Regions from separate parts of the Xanthomonas arboricola pv. juglandis genome, predicted to be linked through region 3. Evidence: predicted binding sites of a transcription regulator. Region 3 holds the regulator's gene; each other region holds the start of a gene.

The links. The regulator FliA, encoded in region 3, starts transcription of late flagellar genes. The targets are predictions, from matches to a motif close to TAAAGTTTNNCNNNCNNNGGCCGATAA.
Region 1: a site for FliA is predicted at 3,047-3,073, ahead of KHN93_RS01950 (HD-GYP domain-containing protein). Genes of this name have one in related genera too.
Region 2: a site for FliA is predicted at 3,285-3,311, ahead of KHN93_RS02690 (methyl-accepting chemotaxis protein). Genes of this name have one in related genera too.

The regions. Positions count from the first base shown of each region.
Region 1 is NZ_HG999362.1:463,001-471,027, reverse strand. It holds gene KHN93_RS01960 (SphA family protein) at 1-556, opposite strand, end outside; gene KHN93_RS01955 (MarR family winged helix-turn-helix transcriptional regulator) at 678-1,154, opposite strand; gene KHN93_RS01950 (HD-GYP domain-containing protein) at 1,733-2,983, opposite strand; gene KHN93_RS01945 (MFS transporter) at 3,122-4,432, opposite strand; gene KHN93_RS01940 (gamma carbonic anhydrase family protein) at 5,151-5,696, shown strand; gene KHN93_RS01935 (DUF2167 domain-containing protein) at 5,777-6,673, shown strand; gene KHN93_RS01930 (YkgJ family cysteine cluster protein) at 6,687-6,953, opposite strand; gene KHN93_RS01925 (glycoside hydrolase family 5 protein) at 6,999-8,027, opposite strand, start outside.
Region 2 is NZ_HG999362.1:633,986-642,012, reverse strand. It holds gene KHN93_RS02710 (NADPH-dependent F420 reductase) at 1-138, opposite strand, end outside; gene KHN93_RS02705 (NtaA/DmoA family FMN-dependent monooxygenase) at 174-1,502, opposite strand; gene KHN93_RS02700 (TetR/AcrR family transcriptional regulator) at 1,695-2,279, shown strand; gene KHN93_RS02695 (NADPH-dependent F420 reductase) at 2,335-3,081, shown strand; gene KHN93_RS02690 (methyl-accepting chemotaxis protein) at 3,382-5,649, shown strand; gene KHN93_RS02685 (glycoside hydrolase family 3 N-terminal domain-containing protein) at 5,831-8,027, opposite strand, start outside.
Region 3 is NZ_HG999362.1:2,366,708-2,374,734, reverse strand. It holds gene flhA (flagellar biosynthesis protein FlhA) at 1-500, shown strand, start outside; gene flhF (flagellar biosynthesis GTPase FlhF) at 1,303-2,985, shown strand; gene KHN93_RS10345 (MinD/ParA family protein) at 2,972-3,856, shown strand; gene KHN93_RS10340 (RNA polymerase sigma factor FliA) at 3,853-4,620, shown strand; gene cheY (chemotaxis response regulator CheY) at 4,656-5,048, shown strand; gene KHN93_RS10330 (protein phosphatase CheZ) at 5,048-5,674, shown strand; gene KHN93_RS10325 (chemotaxis protein CheA) at 5,677-7,329, shown strand; gene KHN93_RS10320 (serine hydrolase domain-containing protein) at 7,609-8,027, opposite strand, start outside.

The DNA.
Region 1 (8,027 bases), 1.9 Mb from region 3:
CGATCGCATCGATTTCGAAGCGCTGCGAAAATACCGGCCTGCCATTGCGGATCACCGGCAGCATCTGCAGATACGGGCCGAAGGTCAGGTCACCCACGCCAGCGCCGTTGTCGCGCAAGCTGGCAATGCTGTTGCGCCCGAACGAGGCATCCAGATTGATCAGCGGCAGCAGCGTGTTGATGCCCACTGCGCCGCCGAAGAGCTTGTACGGGGTGACATAGGCGACCTGGGTCAGCAGCAGGGTGGAATCGATGCGTGGGCGGTCGAACACCGGTACGTCGTCGCCGCGGGAATCCTTGATCGCGTCCAGTGAGCTCTGGCGCAGATAGGTGATCACCGCCCAGCCGGGCGTGGTGCGGGTGAAACCGTCCAGATAGCTGGTGCCGCCGGTATTGATGCCGTTGGTCAGCGTCGTACTCTGCGGCAGGCTCTGTGCGCCGGCCGTGCCGGCAGCAAGCAGCGACACCACGCCAAACGCTGCGCGGCGCAGTGCCGACGCGCGGGAAGACAACCTAGACAGGACCGATCGATAGCTCACTGCGAACATCTCCAGCATTGGGAGGAACAGCGGGAACTGCGGCGGGACAACGGTCAGGCAGGCGCAATCGACACGCCGGCAACGGCGCGTGCGCAGGTCAACAGGAAAGCTGGCCGTGCGCCTGCACGGCAGCGGCGGATTACGCGGTGTCGAGCCGGTCCAGCCGGTCGAGTGCGCGCAGCAACGGCGCCTCGCTGCTGCCCAGCACCACGCTGAGCTGCTGTTCCATGCGCAGCACTTCGGCCTCGGCAGCGCTCAGCAGGGTCACGCCGGCGCTGGTCAGCGACAGATGCTGCATGCGTCGGTCCTGGCGTCCGCGCACCTGCCGCAGCAGGCGGCGCTTGACCAGGCGTGCCACCACGATCGCCAGGTTGGGCGCCGACACGTGCAGCACGTCGCCGATCTGGCGCTGGTTGATGCCCGGGTTGCCGTCCACCAGCATCAGCAGCGAGAAGTCGACCGGCTTGAGGTCGAACGCAGCAACGCAGTCCTGAAACATCCGCCGCACCAGCAACTCGGTGCGGGTGATGCGGTAGCCCAGCAGCCGCAGCAGGCGTGCCTGATCCACCGTAGTGACGGCATCCGGCAGCGGTACGGCAGTGGCAGTGACGGACATGACGGTTCTCGCAGCGAAGACGACAGGCGGACCGGTGCGCGCAACGCTCACCGCCCGCAACGCCGATCCGCGGCGTGAGCTGCATTGTAGACGCGCGCAGGCATGCCGATGTGGGCGTGGCCGCCGAGCGCGTGGCACCGCCGTGCAGGCAGGCGGCCACAGGCTGGTGCCAGTCCAGCGCCAGCACGTGGCGGCCACATGCGGCGGCACGCAGGTGTGGGAAGCGACGGTCATCCAGGCACGGCTGCGACATGGGATCCGGGGTCGGCAAGTGATTGCGTTCCGGAATAGTTATGGATCATAACTACATTGCCAAGCTGCAGCGCAGCATGGTCGCGCCCGCCAGGCTGACTCGGCGGGCCGATAGGCCTGGCGGGCATGGTGGCAACCGCCTGTGACCGGCGAGCCGGGCACAGGTGCGCGCGGTATGCCGGCCCTGGCGGCGATGGTGGCAATCACGACGGCAAGGCCGCGGCCCTCGCCCGACGACACTTGCGGACCCAGCCCACTCGCCCAGCGCATCTCCGCGCCAGGTAGGCCGCGTGCACACGCGCGGCGTGTGGCCAGTGGGTTACGGGTTACGGCAGCCAGAGCTTCTCGAGATCGCGGAAGCCCCAGTCCGAGGGGCTTTCCATCTGCGCGATACGGTCCTGGCAGTCCGGGCGCGACAGGTCGATGTCCTGCACCAGCACATGGCTGCGCAGCTTGGCCGAATAGAACACGCGCACCTTGGGCTTGAGCAGCGCATCGGGGGTCTGCTCGATGACCACCGCCAGTTTCTGCGACTCCAGCCGCACCAACGAGCCGACCGGATAAATCCCCAGCCGGCGCACGAAGGCCTGGAACACCACCGGGTCGAAGTGCCCCTGCCACGACGCCATGCGCTTGAGCGATTCGGCCGGATCCCAGCCGCGTTTGTAGGGGCGGTCCGAGCTGATGGCATCGTACACATCGCACACCGCGCCCATCCGCGACATCAGCGCGATGTTCTCGCCCGCCAAGCGGTTCGGGTAGCCGCTACCGTCCATTTTCTCGTGGTGGTGCAACGCGATCTCCAGCACCACCGCGTTCTGCACGCCGCCGGCCAGCAGCAGGCGATGACCGTCCAGCGGGTGCTGGCGCATGATCGCCATCTCTTCGTCGGTGAGCTTGCCGGGCTTGTTGAGGATGTCCAGCGGCGTCACCGCCTTGCCCATGTCGTGCAGCAGGCCGCCCATGGCCGCCTCGACGACCTGCCCTTCGGGCAGACCGAGCTGGCGCGCCAGCCCGCTCATCAGGCCAGCCACCGCCATCGAATGCAGATAGGTGTAGTCGTCGGCGGTCTTGAGCCTTGCCACGCTGATCAAGGCCTGCGGATGCCGCAGGACCGAATCGTTGATGGCTTCCACCAGCGGCATCGCCGCCTCGGTGTCGACGGTGCGGCCAAGCCGCACATCGCGGAACATCGCCTCGACCGTATCGCGGCCGTCTTCGAAGATCTTGCGTGCGCGCACCACTTCGGACTCGATGCCGACCTGCGCGGTGACGCTATTGGTCCGCGCGGTGCGCGTGGTGGTGGCCGGCTCGGGGGGGTCCGGTGCCGGCGGCGGCGCTTGCTCCGGCTCCGGCTCAGGCTGCGGATCGGGCGCGTCCGGCGCCGCCGTGTCCAGGTCCAGGCCACGCGCGGTGTCGATCACCAACTGCTCGATCCGGCTGCCATGGATCTTCTCCACGTCGTCCGAATCGACCAGGAACGAGGTCTTCCAGAACGGGTGGTGCACCCACGCGCCCAGCAGCTTGTAGACATACATGCCGGGGCGGAGTTGGTCTGAATCGATGGTTCTGAGCATGCCGGCGCTGATCTGCAAATGGTCCGCGGAAGAGCCCGCCACGACGATGGAGGGTCTGTCGGGTTATCGGCAGTGCGCAGGATTTCTTTGGTCCGGTAGAACTCGCTCGCGCCGTGCGGCGACCGCTGGCTGAGCAGTTCAGCGCGCCGGCAGGCGCATGCCCAGCACAGCGATGGCCGCGAGCAGCAGCGGCACGCTGCAGGCCAGGTACAGGGCCGCCGGCGACCAGCCCGCATCCACCAGCACGCCCACGCACAGCGGCGAGGCGATCGCACCGAAGCGGCCCACCCCGATCGCCCAGCCCATGCCGGTGGAACGCACTGCCGCCGTGAAGACCACCGGCGCCACCGCATACAGCCCGGCGATGGCGGCAAACAGCACCGCGCCGCTCAGCACCGCAATGACGAACGCCCAACCCAGCACCGTGCTGTACCAGCCAAAGGCCATCAGCGCCAGCGCCGACAGCCCCAGCACACCGGCGGTCAGCCACGACAGCCGCGCACGCGCGGCCAGCGCGCTGAAGATCGCACCGCCGGCGATCCCGCCCAGATTCAACAACACGCCACCGGTCACGCCCTGCTCTGCCGACAGGCCGGCCACGACCAGCAACTTTGGGGTCCAGCTGAGCACGAAGTAGAACGCGAACATCAGCAGAAAGAACGCCAGCGCGATCAACAGCGACTGCCGCCGCAATGCCGGCACGAACAGGGCCGCATAGCCCCGCGCCCGATCGGAGCCATGCGGCGGCGGTGACGGCAGTACCGCCTGCGGCGGCATGCCCATGCGCGCAAGCACCGCGTTGAAGCGTACGCCAGCACCGGGCGGGCGACGCGCGATCAGAAATTCCAACGACTCGGGCAAAAACGCCAGCACCAAGGGCACACACAGCAGCGACCCGAGCGCGCCGAGCACAAACACCGCGTGCCAGGACCAGTGCTGCAACAGCAGTGCTGCGATCGCGCCGCCCAGCGTCGCGCCGATCGGATAACCGGTGGCCTGCAGCGCCAGTGCCGTGCTGCGCCACTGGGCGGTGGAATATTCGGCAGCGATGACCGCAACGCAGGCCAGCATGCCGCCGATGCCGATCCCGGTAAATGCCCGCAACGCGCCGAGTTGCCACACCCCGGTGGCCAGCGCCGAGGCGCTCATGCCCACGGTCAGTATCGCCAGGCATGCCAGGATCGTCGCGCGCCGCCCGATGCGGTCGGCCAGCGGCGCCAGCAGCAACGATCCCACCGCCATGCCGACCAGGCCGGCACTGAACAAGGCCCCGAGCAGCTTGCCCGACAACTGCCACTGCGCCGACACATGCGGGGCGGTGAAGGCCATCGCCATCACATCGAAGCCATCGAGCATGGTCAGCAACACGCACACCGCCACCGCCCTCCACTGAAACGGCGTCATGCGTTGCAGTACGAAGGGTGCAGGTGTCGCGGCGCTCTGGGTCATCGGGTGATCCTGGTTAGGGAGGGCAGCTGCATTGGTAACCTCACGCATGGCCATGCGCTCACGCAGCGCCACCACGACGAAGACGCAAGCGCGCTGGAAGCTGCGACGGCCTTCGACAGCGCAGCGGTACTGCATTGCGGCAACGACAGTCGGGGTGTTGCAACGTCACCGCACGCTAGGCCGATCGCAGAGGGCGTTCAAGACGGCGGCCTGCACGGGTGTGCGCTTATCGAACAAGCCGGCAGCGCGCTTCGCTTATCCCGCCACGCATTCGTTGAGCTGTCTGCGTAGCGGCATCTGCGGTGTGCGCCTTGCCTGCACGGAAACGATCGACTTTCATGCGGCTGCAGCGCGTGCCTCGAGTGCGATCAGACCGGGCAACCATCACGTTCGTTTGGTCAGGCCTACAAAGCGCAGTGCCGCACTCGTGATGCAGGCATGGATGCAACGCTGCTGGCAGCGAGGTTGAACGACGCGACATATGCATGACTGCACACCGCCACACACACCTCGATCCGTTCGGAGCGGCAGCGAATTTGCAGGCGCGGCCTCACACGCCCTGGCGCCAGCTGTTCCAACACACTGCGCCGCTGCATCAGGCACGTCCGCAGCCAGATCGATCCACTGCCGCACCAGCGCTTTCCGCATGCAGACGCTCGCCCGCTATCATGCAGGCCGCGCCCGCACCGGGCGGCAAGCCGACATGCCGGAGATCATCGTGACCCCGATTCGCTCGTTCCTGGAACACACCCCGCAACTGGGCGCACGCGTCTATGTCGATCCTGCCTGCACCATCATCGGTAAGGTGAGCCTGGGCGATGACGTGTCGGTGTGGCCGGGCACGGTGATTCGCGGCGACGTCAATCATGTGCAGATCGGCGCACGCACCAACGTGCAGGACGGCACCATCATCCACGTCAGCCACCATAGCCCGTTCAACAAGGCCGGCTACCCGACCGTGATCGGCGCCGACGTCACGGTCGGCCACGGCACCATCCTGCATGCCTGCACCATCGAAGACCTGTGCCTGATCGGCATGGGCGCCTGCGTGCTCGACGGCGCCACCGTCAAACGCTACGGCTTTGTCGGCGCCGGGGCGGTCGTCGGCCCGGGCAAGATCGTCGGCGAAGGCGAGTTGTGGCTGGGCAATCCCGCACGGCTGGCCCGCACGCTCAGCGACAGGGAAATCGAAAGCCTGCATTACTCCGCACAGCATTATGTGCGGCTCAAGGACCAGTACCTGGGCACCGTCGGCACCGGCTGAGCCGTTGTCCGCCCTACGCAGGCATGGCAAGATCGGCGCCCTGCGGCGTGGGGACGCTGCCCTCGAATGGATTCGACCCGATGCATACGCGTTTTGCCCTGGGCAGCCTGCTGGCCGCCTGCCTGCTGATCGCAAGCCCGTCGCTGCTGGCCATTCCAGCCGACGCCGTCGACGAAGCGCAGGTGCTGTCTGCCCTGCAGTACCGCGACGGCCACATCGACGTGCCGCAAGCCAAGGCGCACTTCGACCTGGACCCGGCATTCCGCTACCTGGACAAGGCCGACACGCGCCGCGTGCTGGAGCAGCTGTGGGGCAACCCGCCTGACGACAGCGTGCTGGGCATGATCGTGCCGCGCACACCCGCGCTGGATGCGCCGGGTGGCTGGGCAGTGGTGGTGACCTATGCCGACGACGGTTATGTGTCCGACGAGGATGCCGCCAAGATCGATTACAGCGAATTGCTGGCCGACATGCAGAAGGGCACCGCCGAAGACAACGCCGCGCGCCGTGAGCAGGGCTACGGCACCGTCGACTTGCTCGGCTGGGCGGTGCCGCCGCGGTACGACGCCGGCAGCAAGAAGCTCTATTGGGCCAAGGAACTGCGCTTCGATGGCGCCCAGCAGCACACGCTCAACTACGATATCCGCGTGCTGGGCCGCAGCGGCTACCTCAGCCTCAATGCCGTCGCCGGCATGGACCAGCTCGAACAGGTCCGCCAGGGCATGCAGCAATTGCTGCCGATGGCCGAATTCGACCAGGGCGCGCGCTACGCCGACCACAACCCGTCCACCGACAAGATCGCCAGCTATGGGCTGGCCGGCCTGATCGGCGGTGGCCTGGCGGCCAAGGCCGGGCTGTTCGCCAAGCTGGGCCTGTTGCTGGCCAAGGGCTGGAAGCTGGTGCTGTTGGGCGTGTTTGCCGTGGGTACCGGCATCAAGCGGGTCTTCTCCCGCAAGGCGCAGGGCACCGGCAGCTGAGGCGTGCCGCGGCTCACGGCCGCGTGGCGTGCTCCAGTGCCGTCAACGTGGCCAGCGCCTGCGCGCGCGATGCGCCGCACATGTCCTCGGACGGACGCAGGCTGGCGCACACCGCCGGCCGCGTCGGCAACCCGAACAGGCGACAACGGCCCTGGCCGTCGAGCTGCACGCAGGGCACACCCGCCGGCTTGCCTTGCGGCATGCCGGGGATGGCCGAACTGATCGACGGCGCGATGCAGCAGGCCGCGCAGCCGGCGCGGCACGGGATGTTCTTGCGCATGCCGCCAGTGTAAACCGCCGCCACCTGCCGGCAGCGGCAGCGTGGCTAGCGCGGCGGGATGTAGCTGGACAGGCGCACGTCGAAAAAGGCCTGCACGGCAGCGAGATTGCTCTTGGCCTGAATGTCCGCGCCCACGTCGCGGCTCATGCCGAGCACGTCGTCATCCGGCCAACCGGGGCCGAAGCACCATTGCGTGCTGGGGATATTGTTCGCCTGCAGATGGGCCAGCATGCGCGTGGTGGCGACCTCCGCGCTGCGGTTGCCGGCCGGGTAGCCGTGCTCGCCGAGATAACCGCGCTTGCCGGCATCCCGCAGGGCGTCGATGAAGGGCGTCACCATCGTGATGCCGGTATCGGGCTGGATCACTTCGTTGCGCCCGCCCGGTCCGATCCAGTTGCCGCCGCCAGCCCCGTTGTTGTCCAGATAGTTGTGCGCTTCGTAGACGATGCGGTTGTAGGGATCGGGGATGTCGAACAGGCCCATCGAATCCTTCTGCCAGAGCCGGGCACTGGCATAGCCGTTGCCGCACACGAACACGAAGTGGTCGCGGTCGCGATCGATGATGGCCTTGCAGCACGCAGTGGCGGTGTTCTGCCAGTGCGTTGCCATCGACAGCACGCTGCCGTCGGCGGCGCGCTCGTCGCCCTGATAGGGCTCGTTCATCACGCCCCAGCCGAACACTGCCGGGTGCTGCCGGAACCGGTTGACGATGCGTGCCCACAGGTCGGGCAGGCCGGACGCGTTGTAGAGCGTGCACCCCGGCGTGCCGATCACGCGGTATTCGTACAGCTTGAGCAGCCCGTCGCGGCGATCGAAATAGCCCTGGTAGCCGAAGTTACGCAGCGGATAGGTGTCGGCCCAGACCGCGGCGGCCGCCGGGTCGTCGATGCGGTTGCCGCGCGCATCAAGAAGCGTTCCGCTGGGGTCGCGCCGATAGCCCGACTTGACGGCCACCCGCTGCGGCAGGCGCATGTAGTCATGCAGCTCAACGATGGCGCGCTTGCCGCGGGCGGCGATGTGGTCCAGCGCATCCTGGACCTGGCTGCAGTAGGTCTCGTTCAAGGCCAGCCCCTG
Region 2 (8,027 bases), 1.7 Mb from region 3:
GGCGCCGATCGTTTCTGCCAGTTCGCGAATGCTGTCGGGGCCTTTTGAACCAGCCAGTTTGACGACATGCCCGGCTGCAACGAATTTGCGTGCCAGGGTGCCACCGATATTGCCTGCGCCAATGATGCCGATGTTCATGTGTGCTCCTTCCGATGTGTGTGACGTGCTGCGGCTCACGCAGTGATGCGTGGATCGCGCCCGTATTGGGCAGGTGCGCCCAGGTGGTCGCGAAGCGTGGTGCCCTGGTAATCGCGATGGAACAGACCGCGTTGCTGCAGGATCGGCACGACTCCATCGACAAAGGCATCGATGCCGTCGTCATTGATATCCGGTGAGATCCAGAAACCATCGGCCGCATCTGCCTCGAACCAGGCCTGCATGTGGTCGGCCGCCTCGACCGCCGGGCCCACAATCACCGGGTGATAGTCGATGACGCCATGGGCCAGGATGTCGCGCAGGCTCCAGCCCTCCCGCGCGATCTGCAGCGCCTTTGTCGAGCGAGGATCCTGGGGCGACGGGCGTGCCGCAGCCAGTTGCGCGGGCGACAGAGGCCGCTCGAGTGCAGCAGGATCCAGACGTAGCCCGAGCATCTGTTGCAGGTAACCCAGCCGCTGAGGAAACGTCTGCGCGGTCAGTGCAATCCGGCGATCCAGTGCCGCACGGCGATCCTGCGTGATTGTCGTCATCAGCCCGGGAATGAACTTGATCTCGTCCGGGTCGCGGCCGGCCTGCTTGGCGGCGTTGCGGAAGGCGGTGCGTTGCGCGCGGGCATCTTCAATGCTGAAACACGCACCGATCACAGCACTGGCGTAGCGTCCGGCCAGCTCCAATGCATTGGGACTGCCGCCGGCATGGAAGATCACCGGCTGGCCCTGCTCCGAGGGTGGGATGTACAGCGGTCCGCGGGAGCCGACGAACTTGCCCTGCAGGTTGATCGGCGCAATTTGCCTGGCGTCGGCAAACCGGCCAGAGGCCTGGTCGTGCAGCCAGGCATCCTTCCCCCAACTGCCCCACAACGCCTGCACCAGTTGCACGAATTCGTGCGCACGTGCGTAACGATCCGCGCTGGACGGAATTTTTCGCCCATAGTTTGCGGCGACATCCTCGCCACTGGAGGTCACCGCATTCCAGCCGGCACGCCCGTGACTCATGATGTCCAGCGCCTTGAACTGCCGCGCCAGATTGAACGGCTCGTTGAACGTCGTGGAGCCGGTGGCCACCAGACCGATACGCTCGGTGCCGCGCGCAACGGCAGCCAGGGTCATCATCACGTCCAGGTTGAAGTGAGGCGCTTCGTTGTCGATATCGGCCACCGCGCTCGGACCGTCAGGCAGGAAAATGAACTGGAATTTCCCACGCTCGGCGGCCTGCGCCTGACGCACGCGGGCATCGAAGCTGGTGTAGTTGGTCGGATCCACCCACGGCATGCGCCAGGCTCCCGGCTGGGAGCCGTAGCCATTGCCCAGATGCAGGCCAATGATCATCGTCTTGGGGTGGCTCATGCGTTCCTCGATCTGCGGCTGTAGTGCGTGCGTCTGGCGGTGACAACCGGCGGAGACGACGACAGTCGATCGCCGCCTGCAGTCTCGAAACCTTCCGGTTCAGAGCGTCCCGAAAAAGGGAGAAACACTCCGTTTGTGCCGAGAAATATATGGAGATACACTCCGGATATCAAGAATCAGGCTAACCGACCTATGTCTTCCGACGTTCAGCCACGCCCTCCGCGCGCCGATGCCCAACGCAACAGGACCCATATTCTTGAGGTCGCCGGCAACGCCTTTGCCGAGGAAGGCATCGATGTGTCGATGGACAGCATTGCCAAGCGCGCAGGCGTTGGCCCGGGAACCTTGTACCGGCACTTTCCCAGCCGCGACGCCCTGCTGGCAGCGCTACTGGAAACGCATTACGCCAACCTCGAGCAAGCACGCATGGCCATCAGGGCAGAAGAGCACGACCCGGGGCGTGCGCTGCAACGATGGATCGAGGCGTTGGGAAACTGGATGAATGCCTACGAAGGTCTTCCGGAGCCGCTACGGGCCGCATGGTCCCAGCCAAGTTCGGTGTTGATGCCGACCTGCCAATCCGTGGTCGAGGCCTCAGGCGTGTTTCTGCAGGCTGCACAACGCTCTGGTCAGGCGCGGGCATCGTTGACTGGCCGCGACATCTTTCTTGCCGCGCTTGCGATCGCCTGGGCAGGAGCTGCCAGCGGTGACGCGGACAGCGACGCGCGGCAGGCGCTGCAGGACGTGCTGCGCTCGGGCTGGGCGCTTCCTGTGTAAAAGGCACTTCCCTCGCCCCGCAAACCACCCCGCTCTCCACACAGAAGAACGCATCATGAAGCTAGGCATTATCGGCACCGGCCATATCGGCAAGACGTTGGTGAAAAAGCTGAGTTCGCTCGGCCATGAGGTCAAGGTTGCCAACTCGCGTGGGCCAGAGACGATTGACCTGCAACTGCTGTCCGCGGGCGCTCGCGCAGTGACTGCGCAGGAATGCGTGGTCGATGTCGATGCCATCATCCTTTCGATCCCGTTGAACAGCATTCCGGAGTTCAAGCCGCTGCTGGCGCAGGTTTCAAATGATGTCGTGCTGATCGACACGTCCAACTACTACCCCGCGCGTGACAGCAAGATTGACGCGATTGAAGCGGGCCAGGTCGAGAGCCTGTGGGTGGCTGAGCAATTGGGCCGCCCGATCGCCAAGGCATGGAATGCGATCGGATCTGGTTCGCTTGCCGAGAAAGGCCAGCCGGCCACTGCGCCCGGCCGTATCGCCATCCCCGTGGCGGCTGATCGCGACAACGATCGCGAGGTCGCGATGGCATTGGTGAATGACACCGGCTTCGACGCGTTTTATTCGGGCCACCTGGCTGATTCCTGGCGCCAGCAGCCAGGAGCGCCTGCGTATTGCACCGATCTGACCAGAAGCGAGATGGGCGATGCACTCGCCAGCGCCGACCGCAGCCGACTGGCGAAACGTCGCGACCTTGCCGTGGCGGTCATGCAGGAAAGGCTGGGCGACTCCGCAACCAATCCCGATGCGGGCTTCGGCGCCCGGATCAGCAGAGCCATCTACATGTAGCCAGGCAGGTCGGCAACATCGCCATGCAGTCGGCGCGTTTTGAAACGCAGGCAGGTGTTGCCGAGCCTGAGGATGGCAAGACGGCGGCACGGCGAACAGCGGTTTGTGTCAGGCGTGCAGCCGCCCGTCCTGACATGCGTCAGGAGCACCCCGACAGCCCGGGCGTTTTCTGAAGGGTGCGATGCTAATTTAGTGACAGACATTCCAGTTTTGGACAAGGACGCCGTTATTGGGGAACCGGTGCCAGGCTCGCTCACAGCGTGGACATCGATGCCTCCACTGATCTCTTCTGGGACGTCCATGATCGCCTTTCTTCAACGCTTCAACGTCGGCCACCGCCTGGCCGTTGCATTCGGAATCCTGATTCTTCTCTCAGGCCTGCTGGTGGCCACCGGCCTGAGTACGATGGCGAACGCACGCGCGCAGCTGGACTTCATCGTTCTCGACCGCACCGCCAAGATCCAGATCGGCAACGGCATGCTGGATGCCAACTCATCGCTGCTGATCGCACTGGGCACGTATGCCATGGCGACAAGCGAGGAGCTCAACACCGAAGCGCTCAACACCATCAACGCCCAGCGCCAGCGCTACCAGGAGCTGCGCACCAGGCTGGATACGCTGTCCAGCTCGGAGGAAGGGCGGAAGATCCGTAACGAGATGGACGAGCGTCGGGCGACTTCCGTGAAGTTCAACGACGAAGTCATGGCACTGGCCGCCAAGAACGACAACGCGCAGGCCCAGGACATCCTCAGCGAGCAGGCGCGGCCTGCCACGCTCGCCTGGCAGGACAAGATCCGCGAGCTCGTCACCCGGCAGGAAGGACAGAGCAGACAGGCCTACGCAGAAGCAGTCCGGTCGATGGATCGCGGCAAGCTCCTGCTCATCCTTGGCGGTGCTGCGGTCGTGCTGGTCAGCAGCCTGCTGGCCTGGCTCATCACCCGCAGCCTGACCCAGCCGCTGGCACGCGCCACCAACGCAGCCGAGGCGATCGCCAATGGTCAGCTCGGCAACAACGTGCAGACACAGGCCAGGGACGAAACCGGTCGCTTGCTGCGCGCCATGCAGGGCATGCAGACACAGCTGCAGGCTCTTTTGACTGCACAGGGCGACATGGCCAAGCGCCACGACGAAGGCCAGACCAGCTTCCGCATGGATGCCCAGGCCTTCCCGGGCGACTACGGCCGCATGGCCAAGGACACCAATGCCCTGGTGGCCTCCCACCTGGCCGTGCAGTCCAACCTTGCCCGGATCATGGGTCGCTATGCCATCGGCGACCTGAGCGAGAGCATGGAGCGCCTGCCCGGTGAGAAGGCCGTGCTGACGCAGACCATGGACGAGGTCAAGGCCAACCTGTCCGCGATGAACATCGAGATCAAGCAGCTGGCGCAGGCTGCCGCGGACGGTGACTTCACCGCGCGCGGCGATGCCGAGCGTTTCCAGTACGATTTCCGCGTCATGGTGGAGAGCTTGAACCTGCTCATGGCCACCGCGGACAGCAACCTGCAATCGCTGTCTTCGCTGCTGCAATCCATCGCCGCAGGCGACCTGACCGCACGCATGACCGGCGAGTTCAGGGGTGTGTTTGCGCAGATGCGCGATGACGCCAACACCACCGCCGCGCAGCTTGCGGAGATTGTCGGCCGCATCCAGCAGTCGGCAGTGTCGATCAATTCGGCGGCCAGCGAGATTGCCGCCGGCAACCAGGACCTGTCGCAGCGCACCGAACAACAGGCGGCCAACCTGGAAGAAACCGCCGCCTCGATGGAAGAGCTGACCTCCACCGTGCGCCAGAACGCCGAACACGCACGTCAAGCCAACCAACTGGCGATTGGCGCGGCAGGCGTGGCGTCCCAGGGCGGCGAGATCGTGAGCAAGGTCGTGGGCACCATGGCCGGTATTGAAGCCTCGTCCAAGAAGATTGCCGACATCATCTCGGTCATCGACGGCATCTCGTTCCAGACCAACATCCTGGCCTTGAACGCGGCTGTGGAAGCGGCACGTGCCGGCGAACAGGGGCGTGGATTTGCCGTGGTTGCCTCGGAAGTGCGCACGCTGGCCCAGCGGTCCACTGCCGCGGCCAAGGAAATCAAGACGCTGATCGACGACTCGGTCGAACGCGTCACCGAAGGCTCTGCGCTGGTGCATACGGCAGGCACCACGATGGCCGAGATCGTCTCCAGCGTGCAGCGCGTGACCGACATCATGGGTGAGATCTCCGCCGCCTCGCAGGAACAGTCGGCAGGCATCGAGCAGGTCAACATCACGGTCACGCAGATGGACGAAACGACGCAGCAGAACGCGGCCCTGGTCGAGGAAGCGACCGCTGCAGCCCGTGCGATGGAGGAGCAGGCCACGCAGCTGACCGAGGCGGTGGCGGTCTTCAAGATCGACGGACAGAAAGCTGTTCCGGTCGGCGCAGCTGCTGCTACGTCCGCCATTGCCAAGTCCGCAAGCAGGAAAACGGCAGCGCCCCTGAAGACACCTGCAAAGCTTGTCCCGCACCGGGCACCACGCAAACTCGAGTCAGTCACCGGCGCAACGGACGGCGCAGGCTGGCAGGAGTTCTGACCGAACCGTGGTGGGCCCGGATTTCCGGGCCCACCCGCGTTCTGCTCTTGCACATCATTGCGCAGCACGTGATCCGCGTGGTCGGTCGCACCGACTGCTCGGGAACAACGGTCATCATCGGACTTCGGACGCAGGTGATGCTCAAGGTCATGAATATCGACCAGCGCCACCGCACGTCACCTCACTCCACCAATTCGAAGCTCGCCGTCAGTCCTGCAGCTTCAGCCGATGGCGCCACCCATACATCGAACACACCCGGCTCCACGATCGGTTGCAATGCCTGACCGATGAACAACAGGTCCGCACGCCGCAACACGAACTCCACGGGCGCGCTGCCGCCAGCTGGCACCGCGAGTTTGCGGAAATCCTTCAGCTCCCGCACCGGCCGGGTCACGCTGGCGCTGCGGTCGCGCACATACAGCTGCACCACTTCGTCCGCATCGCGCGTGCCGCGGTTGTAGATGCGTGCACTGATGCGCACGCTGCCATTGGCTGGCAGGCGTGCATCGCTCAAGCTCAGTTCGGCATAGTCGATGCGCCCATAGGTGAGCCCATGGCCGAACGGAAACAGCGCCGTGTTGGGCGCCGTCCGGTAATGCGTGGTGTAAGGCTCCAGCTCGTCCGGCCCGGGATTGGGACGGCCGGTTGGCGGGTGGGCATAGGTGTAGGGCACCTGCCCGACCGCATGGGGAAAACTCACCGGCAAACGGCCGGACGGTGCCTGCGCACCCAACAGGATGTCAGCCAATGCAAGGCCGGCCGCCGAGCCCAGGAACCAGGTCACCAGGATCGCCGCGCATCCAAGCACCGGCGCCTGCAGCGCAAGCGCGCGACCGGTGCTGAGCAGGACCGCGACAGGCGTACCGGTGGCGACGACTGCCGCCAGCAACTGTTGCTGCGCTTCGGGGATGCAGATCTCGCTGCGCGATTGCGCTTCGCCCGAGTAGCCCAGTGGTTCGCCAATCGCCAGCAGCGCGACATCGGCACACCTGGCGGCGGCCACCGCGGCCTGCACACCGCCCGGTAACGCTTGCTCGAAGTGGCAGCCGTCCACCACCTGCAGTGCCTGCGGGTCCTGCAGCGCATTCGCCAGCGCGGTGGCCAGCGTATTGCGCTTGTCCTCCTCGTCGAACAGGCTCCATGGCCCGGCGTGGTTGATCCAGTCGCGCGCCATGGGTCCGATCAAGGCAATGCGCTGGCCGCTGCGGCGCAATGGCAGCAACTCGCCGTCGTTCTTCAGCAACACCACCGATTTGCATGCGGCCTCGCGGGCCAGTGCCAAGGTGTCGGTGTTGCGCTGCGATGACTGCGCCCGTGCGGGCCGGATGCGCCGGAACGGGTCGTCGAACAGCCCCAGTGCCGCCTTGAACGCCAGGACGCGTCTCACCGACGCATCCAGCCGTGCCATCGGCACGTCGCCTGCGGCAACCAAGGCTGGCAGGTGCTGTAGATACAGGCCGCTTTCCATGCTGATATCCACCCCGGCCAAAAACGCCAGTCTTGCCGCGTCACGGCCAGTGGCCGCAACGCCGTGCGCGATCAGTTCCTGGTCGGCCTGGAAGTCGGACACGACCAGGCTGGGATAGCCCCATTCCCTGCGCAATACCGTATCCAGCAGCCACGCATTGGCAGTGGCGGGAATGCCCGACAGTTCGTTGAAGGCGGCCATGGTCGTGACCGCGCCTACGGTAAACGCCGCCTGGAACGGCGGGAAATACACCTCGCGCAGCGTCCGTTCGGACACGTCCACGCGGTTGTAATCCAGCCCGCCCTCGGCCGCACCATAGGCGGCAAAGTGTTTGGGGCAGGCGGCCATCGCCTCGGGATGGGCCAGCCCCGCATCGCCCTGGAAACCGCGCACCCGTGCCTGCGCAAACAGCCGCGCCAGCAGCACGTCTTCGCCGGCGCCTTCCACGCCACGCCCCCAACGTGCATCGCGGGCGATATCCACCATGGGCGCGAAGGTCCAGTCGAGACCGACCGCACTGGCCTCCATCGCCGCGGCACGCGCGGTGCGCTGTGCCAGCGTCGGCTCGAAGCTGGCCGCCTCGGCCAACGGCACCGGGAACACCGTGGTATAGCCATGGATCACATCGGCGGCGAACAACAGCGGAATCCGCAACCGGCTTTGCAGCGCTGCCTGCTGCAGTTGCTGATGCCAGCGCACGTTGGACCCGTTGAACACCCCGGTCAGCCGCCCGGCTCGGGCGGCGGCCAGTTGAGCGCTCCCGTCGGCAGTGCGGGTCAGCGGATTGGCGACGATCGCCTTGCCATCCTGTTGCGCCGAACTGAACAGGCTGAGCTGGCCCGCTTTTTCCTCCACGGTCATGCGCGCGATCAATGCATCGATGAAGCCGGGCGGCCGCGCCGCACCGGTC
Region 3 (8,027 bases):
ACCTCACCCCGAAGGCGCTGCCGCTGTCGGTGGTGGTGCGCGTGCTGCAGAACCTGCTGATCGAGCGCATCCCGGTGCGCCAGCTGCGCAAGATCGTCGAAGCGCTGGTCGAACACGCCCCGCACAGCCAGGACCCGACCACCCTCACCGCCGCGGTACGCACCTCGCTGGGCCGCTTCATCGTGCAGGAAATCGCCGGCATGTCAGCCGAGCTGCCGGTCTACACGCTGGCCCCGCAGCTGGAGCGCGTGCTGCAGGAATCCACCCACGGCAACGGCGTGGCGCTGGAGCCGGGCCTGGCCGAGCGCCTGCACCAGAGCTTGGCCGACTGCGTCGGCAAGCAGGAAGCCCGCAACGAACCGGCAGTGGTGCTGGTGCCCGGCCAGGTCCGCGCCGCCCTGGCCCGCCTGGTCCGCCACAGCGTCCCGTCCCTGTCGGTACTGGCCTACAGCGAAGTGCCCGAAGACAAGCGCCTGAAGCTGGTCGGCACGATCAGCTGAAACCGGCCGCCGACCAACGCCCCCCGTGGGGTCGCACCCGGGCGCGACAGGTTTTACCGGCACAGCCCGTCGCGCCCGGGTGCGCTCCTACGACAGGCCGGGCAATCCGGGAACACACCGCGGACGCCGACACCACCGTAGGAGCGCACCCGGGCGCGACAGGCGTTACCGGCACGGCCCGTCGCGCCCAGGTGCGCTCCTACGACAGGCCGGGCAATCCGACAACACATCGCGGACGCCGACACCAAGGTAGGAGCGCACCCGGGCGCGACAGGTTTTACCGGCACGGCCCGTCGCGCCCAGGCGCGCTCCTACGAACCTACCCACTACGCTGGCCAGCGATGGCTGCAGGCCGGTGACCGACCAGCACCCGGCGTCGGAAAGCCGCCACTGGTCCGGATCTCCAATCGATTGCACGGCGCTGGCCGTTTCCAGGCATCCCGAGCGCCCCAGACTTGGCCTTCCGGCCGCCAGCGCTTCCGCCTGCACGACGACGCCACTGCATCGCCGCCCCGGAAAAAAGTCAATCAATCCATTGACTTGAAACCGTCGGACCCGACCGTACACGCCGCTCCCGCCCCGTCCCGACGCACCAGCTCCCCGCGCCGGAACCCCGGCACCCCGTTTTGGCACGCCGCGTGCATTAGCTCTGCCGAGACCGCAGCCAGCGCCACCGCTGCGGGGCGAGAGCAGCACTTGGAACAACCGAACGGGACAGGCAACTCATGACGCTGGCAACACACCCACATTCATCGCGCACCCGTCCGGCGTCCGGCGGGTCCCGTTCCTGGAGGCACTTCGCATGAAAATCAAACGCTTCGTTGCCCCGGACATGCGCACCGCATTCCGCATGGTGCGTGAAGAACACGGCCCGGACGCAGTGATCCTGTCCAATCGCCGCACCGCCGAAGGCATCGAGATCGTCGCTGCCAGCAACTACGACGAAGAACTCGTGCAGCGTGCGCTGGAAACCGCGCGCTCCGAGACGCCGGCCGTTGCCGCCGCGCCGATCCCGTCGGCAGCTGCCCCGCAGGCACCGGCCCCGCAAGCAGCCGCAGCACCGGTCCACGCACCGCTGAAGCCGGCCGCCGATGCCGGCACGAGCCAGCGCCAGCGCGTTGCCAGTGCCGCCGAAGACATGATCGCCGCGATGGCGCTGCGCCAGCCGGTCAATGTGCCGCGCCAGCCGCAGGTGCCGGCACCGGTGCGTAGCGCCGCCGTCCCCTCGCCCGCCGCCCAGGCCCTGGCCCACGCCGTCGCGGTGACCGCCGCGCCGCGCCAGGAACACGCGCTGTCGGCCGTGCCGGAACAGCTGTTCGCCGATTTCCTGACCACCGCGCCGGTGCAGCGTGCCGCCGTGCAGGCCGCACCGGTGCAGGCCCCGACCCCGATCATGGCCGCCGCCGCTGCCCCCGTGCAGGCCGGCTACGACCAGGACGAAGACGCGCTGGACGACGACGCCGACTTCGACCTGGACGCGCTGCCGCAGATCCTGCCGCCGACCGCGTTGCCGCCGCTGGTGGTTGCCCGGCCGGCGCTGGCCGCGGTGCCGGTCGCCGCCGCCCCGGCGCCGCAGAACGATGAAGAACTCAAGCAGTTGCGTGGCGAGCTGGCGCTGATGCGGCAGATGATCGAGCGCGAAATGAACCGCCTCACCGACGAGCGCCTGCGTGGCTCGCCGGTGCGCGCCCAGGCCCTGGAGTTGATGGACGACTACGGCTTCGACGCCGGCCTGATCCGCGACGTGGCACTGCAGATCCCGGCCGATACCGAATTGCACCGCGGCCGCGGGCTGATGCTGGGGCTGCTGTCCAAGCGCCTGCCGGTGGCCCCGGTCGACCCGCTGGAACGCGGCGGCGTGATCGCCCTGGTCGGCCCGACCGGCGCCGGCAAGACCACCACCATCGCCAAGCTCGCCCAGCGCTTCGCCGCCCAGCACGCCCCGCGCGACGTGGCCCTGGTCACCACCGACACCCAGCGCGTCGGCGGCCGCGAGCAGCTGCACAGCTACGGCCGTCAGCTCGGCATCGCCGTGCACGAGGCCGACAGCGCCGAGAGCCTGCTGGAACTGCTCGAGCGCCTGCGCGACTACAAGCTGGTGCTGATCGACACCGCCGGCATGGGCCAGCGCGACCGCGCCCTGGCCGCCCAGCTCAACTGGTTGCGCGCCGCGCACCAGGTCACCTCGTTGCTGGTGCTGCCTGCCAACGCGCACTTTTCCGACCTCGACGAGGTCGTGCGCCGCTTCGCCCACGCCAAGCCCCAGGGCGTGGTGCTGACCAAACTTGACGAGACCGGCCGCTTCGGTAGTGCGCTGTCGGTCGTCGTCGATCACCAAATGCCCATCACCTGGGTGACTGACGGACAGCGGGTCCCCGACGACCTGCACCGCGCCAATGCCGCCAGTCTCGTTCTTCGCCTTGAAGATTTGCGGCGCGCTGCCGATAAGCCCTGTACTCCGGAGCACAACCATGCAGTCGCGTGAATACGCCAAGCTGACCAACGCCTTCCCCCTGTCGGCGACCCGTCCCGAGCCCCTGGGCCCGGTGCGCACCATTGCCGTGACCGGTGGCAAGGGCGGCGTGGGTAAAACCAACATCTCCGCCAACCTGGCCGTGGCGCTGGCCGACATGGGCAAGCGCACCCTGCTGCTGGACGCCGACCTGGGCCTGGCCAACCTGGACGTGGTGCTGGGACTGTCGCCCAAGTACACCCTGGCCGACCTGATCGCCGGCCGCTGCACGCTGGATGAAGTGATCATCGAAGGCCCCGGCGGCGTGCTGGTGGTCCCGGCCGCCTCCGGCCGCCGCCACATGGCCGAACTGGCCCCGGCCCAGCACATCGGCCTGGTCAACGTGTTCTCCGAGCTGGAGCGCGACCTGGACGTGATGGTCATCGACACCGCCGCCGGCATCACCGACAGCGTGCTGACCTTCTGCCAGGCCGCCCAGGACACCGTGGTGGTGGTCTGCGACGAGCCGGCCTCGATCACCGACGCCTATGCGCTGATCAAGGTGCTCTCGCGCGAACGCGGCGTGGACCGCCTGCAGATCATCGCCAACATGGTGCGCGACCCCAACGAGGGCCGCCTGCTGTACGACAAGCTGTCGCGGGTCTGCGAAAAATTCCTCGGCGACGTGTCGCTGAACTACCTCGGCCACGTGCCGCAGGACGACTGGTTGCGCCTGTCGGTGCAGCGCCAGCAGCCGGTCATCAAGGCCTACCCCGCCAGTCCGTCGGCGCAGGCCATTGCAGAAATCGCTCGCCGTACCTCGCGCTGGCAGGCCCCCACCGTGCCGCGCGGCAACGTCGAGTTCTTCGTCGAACGCATCATCCAACGGGGAGTGGCCGCATGAGCACCGCTACCGCAACCACGGCCAGCGCGCAGTACCGCGCCGTGCAGCGCAACAACGCCAACGACATCGTCACCCAGCACGCCGACCTGGTGCGCCGCATCGCCCACCATCTGGCCGCGCGCCTGCCGGCGAGCGTGGAAGTGGACGATCTGATCCAGGCCGGCATGATCGGCTTGATCGAAGCCTCGCGCAGTTACGACTCCGAACAGGGCGCCTCGTTCGAGACCTATGCCTCGATCCGCATCCGCGGCTCGATGATCGACGAAATCCGGCGTGGCGACTGGGTGCCGCGCTCGGTGCACCGCCGCGCACGCGACGCCGCCGCCGCCGTGCGCAAGATCGAACAGCACACCGGCCGCGCCGCCGCCGCCACCGAAGTGGCCGCCGCGATGGAGATGCCGCTGCCCGACTACCTGCGTCTGATGGAAGATGCCGCCCGCGGCCAGGTGCTGAGCCTGGAGTCACGGATCGAGGATCACGGCGAGCTGGACACCACCGCCAAGGGCGGCCCCAATCCGCAGCAGATGATGGAGCGTGGCGAATTCGGCCGCGAGCTGGGCAAGGCCATCGGCCAGTTGCCCGAGCGCGAGCAGCTGGTGCTGTCGCTGTACTACGAACAGGAATTGAACCTGAAAGAAATCGGCGCCGTGCTCGGTGTCAGCGAATCGCGCGTCTGCCAGATCCATGGCCAGGCGGTGGTGCGTCTGCGCGGCCGCCTCAAGGTCTTCGAACTGGCCGATGCCGGTGTCGAAATTGACGAATGATTTTTTCGCGCATTTTTTAGTGTTAGGAGCTTGATGTGAACAAGAACATGCGGATTTTGATCGTGGACGACTTCTCGACGATGCGACGTATCGTCAAGAATCTGTTGGGCGATCTGGGCTTCACCAATACCGCAGAGGCCGAAGACGGCAACAGCGCATTGGCGGCGTTGCGGGCCGGCCCGTTCGATTTCGTGGTCACCGACTGGAACATGCCCGGCATGACCGGCATCGACCTGCTGCGCAACATCCGCGCCGACGCCAAGCTCAAGCACCTGCCGGTGATGATGGTGACCGCCGAAGCCAAGCGCGAGCAGATCATCGAAGCGGCCCAGTGCGGCGTAAACGGCTACATCATCAAGCCGTTCACCGCACAGACGCTGGAAGAGAAGCTGGGCAAGGTGTTCGAACGTCTGGCGGCGACCGCCTGATGAACGCCACCGTGGAAGCCGATGCCGAACGTGCCGCCCTGATCGAGCGCCTGCAACACGCGCTCGATGCACTGGAAAGCGGTGACCAGGTCGCCTGGCGGCGCGAGGTGGACCACCTCGCCGCGCTGCGCACGCGCCCGATGATGCAGAGCCTGAGCCGGCTCGCGCGCGAACTCGGGCAGGCGCTGGGCGAGCTGCCCACCGTGCCCGAGGAAGCCGGCGAACTGGACGATGCCTGCTCGCGCCTGGACCACGTGGTGGAAATGACCGAGAAGGCCAGCCATCGCACGCTGGACCTGGTCGAGGAATGCCGCGAGCTGGCCAACCAGCTGCGCGACGGTGGCCTGAACCAGGACCAGGGCGCGCTAATGGACAAGATGCGCCATAACCTGACCGAGCTGTCGCTGGCGCAGAGCTACCAGGACCTGAGCGGCCAGATCATCCGTCGCGTGGCCGGCATCGTGCGGCGCGTGCACGAGGGCTTCGGTGCACTCGGCCTGCCGCCGAAGAATCCCGAGCCGAAGAAAGACGACGGCGGTCTTGCCGGTCCTGCAGTCAAGGGCCTGGACCGTCACGCGGTGTCGCAGGACGACGCCGACGACCTGCTGTCCGGATTGGGGCTGTAACCATGAGTGCTGTTCCAGACGATATTGCTGCCGATTTCATTGTCGAGGCCCAGGAAATCCTGGATCGCCTCGGCGAACAGCTGGTGTCGCTGGAACAGGCACCGGACGAAGCCGACCAGCTCAACGCGGTGTTCCGCGGCTTCCACACGCTCAAGGGCGGCGCCGGCTTCCTGGCGATCAAGCCGATGGTGGAGCTCTGCCACGCCGCCGAGGAAACCCTGGGCATGGCGCGCTCCGGTCAGGCGGTGTTGCAGGCGCATCACTTCGATGCCGCGCAGCAGTCGCTGGATTATCTGCAGGCCATGCTGGATGCGATGGGCTCGGGCGAAACCGTGCCGCATGCACCGGCCTCGCTGATTGCGCAGTTCGATGCCAAGAGCGGCCCGCCGGCGGTCAAGGCCGCGCCCAAGGCCGCTGCCGCAGCACCCGCACACGATGACGCACACGGCGCTGCTGCGCCGGGCGCCAAGGCCGCGCCCAAGGCGGCGGCCAAGGCGGCTGACGCCGAGCAGACCGTGCGCGTGGACACCAAGCGCCTGGACGCCATCGTCAACCTGATCGGCGAACTGGTGCTGTCGCGCAACCGCCTCAAGACCCTGCGTACCCGCCTGCGCGACGAAGAACTCGACCGCGCGGTCAGCACCCTGGACATCGCCACCGCGCGCCTGCAGACCGCGGTGATGCGTACCCGCATGCAGCCGGTGAGCAAGGTGTTCGCACGCTTCCCCAAGGTGGCCCGCGATGTCGCGCGCACGCTGTCCAAGGAAGTGGAACTGGAACTGATCGGCGCCGAGACGGAACTGGACCGCAACCTGGTCGAGGCCCTGGCCGACCCGCTGGTGCACCTGGTGCGCAACGCGATCGACCACGGCATCGAATCGCCGGCCCTGCGCGAAGCCACCGGCAAGCCGCGCAGCGGCCATGTGCGCCTGTCCGCGCAGCAGGAAGGCGACTACGTCAGCATCGAGATCCAGGACGACGGCGCCGGCATCGACCCCGAACGCCTGCGCGAGATCGCCCGCAACAAGGGCCTGATCGACGCCGAAGCCGCCGCCCGCCTGAGCACCGACGAGTGTCTGCATCTGATCTTCATGCCGGGCTTTTCGACCAAGGCCGAGGTCACCGACATCTCCGGCCGCGGCGTGGGCATGGACGTGGTGCAATCGCGCATCCGCGAACTCAGCGGGCAGATCCAGATCCAGTCCGAACTGGGCCGCGGCAGCCGCTTCATGATCCGCGTGCCGCTGACCCTGGCCATCCTGCCCACCCTATTGGTGCAGGCCGGCGAAGCGGTGTATGCCTTGCCGCTGGCGCGCGTGGTCGAGGTGCTGCACGCCCCGCAGACCTCGCTGGGCTGGTTCGACGGCCGCGCCGTGCTGGATCGCCGCTCGCACACCCTGCCGCTGATCGACCTGCGCCGCTGGCTGGGCGTGCCCGCCGAACAACCGCCGCTATTGACGGTAGTGCTGCTGCAGGCCGGCGAAACCCGCTTCGGCCTGGTGGTGGACCAGGTGCGCGGCCGCGAGGAAGTGGTGATCAAGCCCCTGCCCCGTGCCCTGCGCGGCCTGCCCGGCTACGCCGGCGCCACCCTGATCGGCGACGGCCGCATGGCGCTGATCCTGGATGTGGATGGGCTGCGTTCCAGCGATCATTGAGGTTGGGGATTGGGGATTCGGGATTGGGGATTCGGGATTGGGAGAATCGGGAATCGGGAATCGGGAATCGGCAAGACGATCTTGTCTGCCTGATTTGACGGCAACGGCCGCGTACTGCGGCCGTTGTCGTTTCACTACCAGCATCGCTGCCGATCTATGCTGCTACGCGCGCAGGCATGGGCGCGATGGTTTGGCGACGGTCAGGCTACCGTGGAACTGAATCTGGAACCGTTATTTCCCATCCAGCTAATATTTAAGCATCTTAAACCAGCCCGGATTTTAGAAAAACGGGGGAACATGCGAGCCAGCTGGCGCAAGCAACTCAAGCGCGATATCGTCAACTCCAAAACCCGATGTTTTGTTGATAAACGCGATTGCGGCGACGCGCGTGTCGGCGTTGAAGCCCATGAAGCTACGAACGCCGCCGCCATTTCCATTGCTCCAAGCTATGCTCTGGCCATCCGGGTGGACCTTCCGCCAGCCGATACCCATTCTGGTATCGGTATTATCGCCGGGCCTATCTACGGTCAGCATCATTGAAGCCGCCCGCGAGAGGGGACCACTTTCTTTGTTTGTCCAAAGTGTCATGAATTTCGACAGGTCCTTCACCGTCGAAAAAAGGCCGCCTGCCGGCGCAAGCGCACCAAATTCCCAGGGTTGAGCCGAGTGGAAGTCCGCATCGTAACCCCAAATTTCCC